Regions from separate parts of the Ruegeria sp. HU-ET01832 genome, predicted to be linked through region 1. Evidence: riboswitches for the same ligand, from Rfam matches in the RefSeq annotation. Region 1 holds a riboswitch; the other holds the start of a gene.
The links. Region 1 has a riboswitch for cobalamin ahead of ABWV79_RS03590 (CbtB domain-containing protein). Riboswitches for the same ligand answer to the same signal wherever they lie in the genome.
Positions count from the first base shown of each region.

Region 2: it holds a riboswitch for cobalamin, as region 1 does, so the genes downstream of both, ABWV79_RS11230 (DUF1636 family protein) here and ABWV79_RS03590 (CbtB domain-containing protein) in region 1, are expected to answer to the same signal.

Region 1 is NZ_BAABWL010000001.1:711,884-715,197, forward strand. It holds gene cobA (uroporphyrinogen-III C-methyltransferase) at 1-348, shown strand, start outside; gene cobF (precorrin-6A synthase (deacetylating)) at 341-1,084, shown strand; cobalamin riboswitch at 1,128-1,332, shown strand; gene ABWV79_RS03590 (CbtB domain-containing protein) at 1,369-1,539, shown strand; gene ABWV79_RS03595 (CbtA family protein) at 1,544-2,242, shown strand; gene ABWV79_RS03600 (hypothetical protein) at 2,308-2,802, shown strand; gene ABWV79_RS03605 (DUF1636 family protein) at 2,799-3,155, opposite strand; gene ABWV79_RS03610 (DUF302 domain-containing protein) at 3,283-3,314, shown strand, end outside.
Region 2 is NZ_BAABWL010000003.1:274,892-278,205, forward strand. It holds gene ABWV79_RS11220 (ABC transporter substrate-binding protein) at 1-215, opposite strand, end outside; gene ABWV79_RS11225 (ABC transporter ATP-binding protein) at 212-1,015, opposite strand; gene ABWV79_RS11230 (DUF1636 family protein) at 1,015-1,371, opposite strand; cobalamin riboswitch at 1,474-1,677, opposite strand; gene ABWV79_RS11235 (helix-turn-helix domain-containing protein) at 1,804-2,451, shown strand; gene ABWV79_RS11240 (class II glutamine amidotransferase) at 2,633-3,314, shown strand, end outside.

The DNA of each region.
Region 1 (3,314 bases):
GGCATCCCGCTGACCCGCAGGCTGACCGCGCGGCGGGTGCAATTTGTCACTGGTCATGATGTCAGCGGCAAACTGCCCAAGGACCTGAACCTGGCCGCTTTGGCCGACCCGGACGCGACCACGGTGGTCTTTATGGGTAAGCGCACCTTCCCCCTGCTGGTTGAGACGCTGCACGCCCATGGCCTGCCGCTGGAGACGCCAGCACTAATGGCCGAATCCGTCTCGACCCCCGAACAAAAGCTGCATCGCAGTACTGTAGGCGTGCTGTCCGAAAAACTGGCGGACGAGATAGGCACCGCCCCGGCGCTGATCCTTTATGGCCCGCTGGCAGAGTTTGACGATGTTTGACCTGACCTTGATCGGCATTGGCACCGGGAACCCTGACCACGTGACCTTTCAGGGCGCGCAGGCGATCCGCTCGGCGGACCTGATCCTGATCCCCCGCAAGGGCGAGAACAAAGCCGATCTGGCCGGACTGCGCGAAAAGATCATCGCGCAGGTGACCGACACACCGCCGCAGATCGCCTATTTCGACATCCCCAAGCGCCGCTCGGAAGACGGGTATCTGCGCGGGGTGGACGAATGGCACGACGCGATTGCGCTGCGCTGGCGCGAGGCGATTACCGCCCATCCCGGCGCACAGCACGTGGCGCTGCTGATCTGGGGCGATCCGTCGCTATACGACAGCTCACTGCGAATCGCGGCGCGGTTGGACCCTCAACCGACGACGCGGGTGATCCCTGGCATCACAGCGCTACAGGCGTTGACGGCGGCCCACGCGATTCCGATCAACGATCTGGGTGCCCCCTACATCGTGACCACGGGGCGGCGGATTCGCGACGAAGGGTGGCCGGACGGTGCATCAAACGTGGCGGTCATGTTGGATGGTGAGTGCTCGTTCCAACATCTTCAGATGGCAGATTATGACATCTGGTGGGGGGCTTATGTGGGCATGACTGAAGAAATCTTGATCAACGGCACTCTGATCGATGTTGCACAGTCGATTCTGGACACCCGAGCGACTGCGCGCGCTGATCATGGGTGGATCATGGATATTTATCTTCTCAAAAAGCGCGTGATCTGACCTAAAACGTCGCAAATGGCGATTGCGCGACAGCAGATGTAACGGCTAAATGAACCTGTCTGGTCCTGTCGGCAATACCGGCAAGCTAAGAGGGAATGTGGTGAGACCGCGCGCGATCGAATCCACAGCCGCCCCCGCGACTGTAAGCGGTGAGCCCTGTTCAACCAGCCACTCCTGAGTTTCAGGGGGAAGGCGAACAGAGGCATCGACCCGCGAGCCAGGAGACCTGCCAGGCACGAATGAAAACACCAACCGTCGGGTGCGACGGTAAAGGAGAACTAAAAATGGCAACTCAAGCAACAACCGCATCGACCTCACGCGTTGGTATCCTGCCGGTTATGTTCGCTGTGGTTCTGGGCCTTGGCGTCATCACGCTGACCGGCCACGTTCAGGCCGCGGCCCTGCATGACGCAGCCCACGATGTGCGCCACGCGACCGGCTTCCCCTGCCACTAAACCCATGTTTAGCCGTATCCTGACCAGCGCGTTGTTCGCTGGTGCTGCAGCGGGGCTGATTGCCGCCTTGCTGCAGTTGGTCTTTGTGCAACCTGTGTTGCTGCACGCGGAACTGTATGAATCAGGCGAATTGGTCCATTTCGGCGGTGACGTCGTAAGTGCTCACCCCGAGCTGCCGGGAATGTTCTCGGACCTGTTCCGCGATGCGCTGAGCGTCATTTTCACGATGCTTATCTATACAGGTTATGCGCTGATGATGATTGCGCTGATGTCCGTGGCTGAGGGCAACGGCCACAAGATTGACGGGCGCACCGGCGTTTTGTGGGGGCTTGCGGGGTTCATTGCCGTACACCTCGCACCCGGATTCTCGCTCGCGCCAGAAGTGCCCGGCGTGGCAGCAGCCGATGTCGCTGCGCGTCAAATCTGGTGGTTTGCGACCGTCGCCGCAGCAGGTGTTGCCATGTGGCTGATTGCTTTTGGCGGCACCCTGATCAGCTATGTGATCGCAGCCGCCCTGCTGTTGGCCCCACATCTGATCGGCGCGCCCGAGCCGGACGTGTTCACCGGCCCCGTTCCGACTGAGATCGGCGCGCTGTTTGCCGCACGCGCCTTTGGCATCGGACTGGTAGCCTGGGTTTTGGTCGGGGCATTCGCCGGATACTTCTGGCGACATGAAAGCCAGCGTGCCGAAGCTGCGGCCTGACCAACACGCCTATAAACACGCCGAGACCAGCTCGGCGTGTTTCTACTACCATCAAGGAACATAAAATGGCACGCTCACTTGCCCTGTTTGCAATCGGCATAGTTTTTGGCAGTGGTGCAGGATTTGTAATTGCGGCTGCAAATGGCGTCACTTTCGACGGCCATGACCATGGCGATCCTGCACATCACAGTCCATCTCACGCCGAGGCAGCCGCACACGATCATTCGACTGCCATCAACCTGCCTGCTGGCGCTGATGCTCCGGGGCTTGAGATCGCTCTTACGCCCGATCCTATGGCGGGCTGGAACCTGCATGTCATGCCGCAGAACTTTCGGTTCTCACCACAAAATGCCTCAAAGACCGATGTCGACGGCGAGGGGCATGCACATGTCTACGTAAATGGAGAGAAACTGGCCCGGCTGTACGGTAACTGGATGCATATCGGCCATCTGCCGCAGGGCGAGGTCGAAGTCTCGGTCTCTCTGAACGCAAACGGCCACAGCCCGCTGATGGTCGACAACATCCCCGTCAGCGCGGCGGTCACACTACAGGTCGACTAAAGCGCCGGGATACGCGCCCGCAAGCACATTCGGAGCCTCCCGCAAGGCCGGGCGTCTTCGATCCAGCCTTTGGGGCTTTCCAGATAGGTCCGGCAGGTCGCCACGATATCATCGGCGTCCGAAGCGACATCGACCCCTGAAAACACATATGACGCCCCGCCATCGGCCTGCAGCGCGATGGCCACGGGTTCAGAGCATCCGCTGAAACAGGCGTGCTGATCGACCGAAACCCTTCCCTCAATCCCCGCGCGAGTCAGAGCGAATTCGACAGCTTTGACCTCAGCCCCGCAATCGCGGGAACCGGCACAGGACGAACATATCAACAGGCGCATCTGATCCAATTCGGACCTCATCGGGTGGCATTTGCCTGTTTCTGGGGGTTTCCGGCCACAGGCGCAATCGGGAAAACGCACAAGATTGTGAATGCGCCCTGTACCGCTTTCTGGCATCACAGTCTCAACCCCGTAACAGGAGGCCCCGATGAAAGCCCTTTGGACTGCGATAACCCTGTT
Region 2 (3,314 bases), on a different contig from region 1:
GTTTTGTACCAGCCGGTGATGCCCGTGAGGCCGACGATTTTGTCTTGCAGATCCAGCGCAAAGGCCATGTCGGTCATGTTCATGTCATGTACGACCAACCGTTCGGGCTGGGTTTCAAACACCAGCGGTTCACCACAATTGTCTACGGTCACTTCATGCGCAGCAACACCGCCCGCCATGGCCATAACCAGAGCCACGGACAAGATATGTTTCATTTTGGAAATCTCCTGGAGGGTTGGGAAACAGTGGTTTTTCGTATGTCCAGCGCAGGGATCATCCGACCGTCGTGCTGAAAGAACAAGTAGTCGACGCCGAACGTGTCGCGCACATGTTGAGTCGTCAGGACCTCCGAAACAGGGCCAAAGCCGGTCAGCCGGGTAGATTTCATTAATGCGACATGGGTGGCGAATTCGGGGATCATGACAATGTCATGGACAATCATTATGACGGTTATCCCCAGTCCAGCGACCAGCGACAGCATCCGCCCTTTGGCGTCGGGATCCAAATGGTTCGTCGGTTCGTCCAAAAACAGAAGAGTAGGGTTCTGCGCCAGCGCACGCGCGATATGGGCGCGCTGACGTTCGCCACCCGACAACACTGCCATGCGCTTGTCGGCAAGCTCCATAAGGCCGGTCAGGTCCAGAATTCGCGTCAAGTCGTTTGCGTGATCTTCAGAGGAGCGGTCCGAGCGAATTGGAATTTGCCCAAGTGCCACATAGTCACGCAGATGCAACCGCCCATCGGGATATTCCTGCTGACTAACGACGGCAATTTTTCGGGCGCGCTCCGTCGCTGACAATGTTTTCAAGCTCTGCTCTTGCACCAGAACGTCGCCTTCAGACAGAGCTTCAGCGCCACATAGTAAGTTCAGCAGAGTGGTTTTGCCAGCGCCATTCGGACCGGCAATGGCCAGAACCGACCCCTCTTCCAGATCGAACGAGATGTCCTGCAACAGAACGTCACCGTGAAAAGAATAGTAGGCTACACCACGCGCCTGCAGGAAGGGTCTGCTCATCATCGAGCTTCTCGAACAGCCAACGCCGGCATGCGCGCCAATGTCTTAGTTATCAGAGGCGCAGGCCTGTCTGTGGCCTTTGTCCAACCAGTTGCGCTGCCCAGGTATTGCGCGGCGAATTGGGCAAGAGCATTCAGCTCCTGCTCGCTGCCGATATCACCAAACAGGTATTGGGCTTTTCCCAGGGCCTGAAATCCGACAGTGACCGGGTGATCGCATCCAGCCATACAATCTACTGTGCGCACTGCGAAACCCGCAGGCAATTCAGGGCACAAGGCATCCGCAATGTGCTGCGCTGCCTCCAGACCCTGACAGGTCGCGCAGATCAGAACGAAATGATCAGTGGTCTCGACCATCAAGCGCCTGTTCCACGGCCGCTGGGGCCGTACTGAAACGCGGTCGCGCATAAAGGCGTAAGAGGTACCATCAAGCCTCCTTCCAGGACGCCCCGCCCCGGGTTGGTTTCGGTTGCGATGGCAGGTCTCCTGACTTGCGAGTCGAGGCTTGGCCACCCTTCCCGACATTATTCATGTCAGTGGGATATTGGCTTCGCTCACCGCCTACAGTTGCGGGGGCAGTTACGGACTTGGCACTTAAACCTCACCGTATTCCCTTTTCACCGCAGGAGCATGCCCCAGGGAACCATCAAATGCGTCACTGCCCGAGATCAGATCGCCGGTCAACACAAATCACCGGAGGTTGCGCAGGAATGTAGTTTTGAAAATATGTTTCCTTTCAGGAAAATTGCAGGCGATAACGACGAAGCGAAAGACGTTAAGGATAGGTTGGTGAAAGCATCAAACGATAGGTCCAAACCTCAGTTTTCTCAGGATCCCCACAAGGTCAGGGACCCCGGTGAAAAGAATCTCGAAACGGCGATCGGTCGGGAAATCCGCGCGTTGAGGTTGCAGCAGGGTGTAACAATTGCGGAATTGTCGAGGCTGACCGGGTTATCCATCAGTATGCTGTCAAAAATCGAAAACGGATACACATCGCCTTCATTGACGACGCTGCAATCGTTGGCCAATGCCCTAAGCACACCGATTACTGCATTTTTCCGCAGATACGAAGAAACCCGAAACGCAACCCACACCAAAGCAGGGGAAGGCATTGAAACCGAGAGGGCCGGGACACGCGCAGGCCATCAATACAGCCTTTTGGGTCATATGGGGTCTAATGCCAGCGGTGTTGTGGTCGAACCCTATCTGATCACGCTGACGGAAGAGTCCGACACTTTCCCGACGTTCCAGCATGACGGGATTGAAATGCTCTACATGCTTGAAGGCGAAGTCGATTACAGACACGGCGATCAAATCTATCTGCTGGAGCCGGGTGATACGTTGTTCTTTGATGCGGACGCACCGCATGGACCCGAGGTGCTGCGCAAACTGCCAGCCCGTTACCTGTCGATCATCTCATATCCGCAGACGCGTTAGTCACGATTCGGCGATTGATAACCCGCTGCTGAGGTTTTGCGGGGTTGCTCTCCGTGATTTTTGAATGCGGGGGAAATAGATAGCCGAAAATATTCCCCCTATGAATATTAATTTCCCTTTGTTGATAATCTGAAGTTCAGGTGTTAGCGTCTGCCCAACTCAACACAGGAGAAGCTGACACATGTGTGGAATTGTCGGCCTTTTTTTGAAGGACAAAACGCTCGAGCCTCAATTGGGCGCGATGCTGACAGATATGCTGATCACAATGACGGATCGCGGCCCGGACAGCGCCGGGATCGCGATTTATGGACCTGTCGGAGATCAGGCAAAGCTCACCGTGCAATCCGACAATCCGGATGCGGATTTTCAGACTCTGGCCGAAGATTTGGCCGACGTCTTGACCAGCCCCGTCAGCTTGGGCCGCAATGACACTCATGCGGTTCTGAGCGTGGCCAACGACAAAGTCAGCGCTGCGCGGCAGGCCCTGAGGGAATTGCGCCCTGGCCTACGGATCATGTCCGATGGCGATGCGATCGAAATTTACAAAGAAGTTGGATTGCCTCGAGAGGTGGCGGAGCGATTCCAATTGACCTCGATGTCCGGCAGCCACGGGATTGGCCATACACGCATGGCGACTGAATCCGCCGTCACCACAGAAGGGGCGCATCCGTTCAACACCGGCGCGGATCAGTGCTTGGTGCACAACGGATCGCTGTCCAACCACAATGCGCTGCGCCGCAAACTGATGCGTGAAGGCGTGCGCATCGAATCCATGAACGATACCGAGGTTGGCGCGGCCTATCTGACGTGGAGGATGCAAAATGGGGCCACTTTGGGCGAGGCGCTGGAAAGCAGCCTTGAGG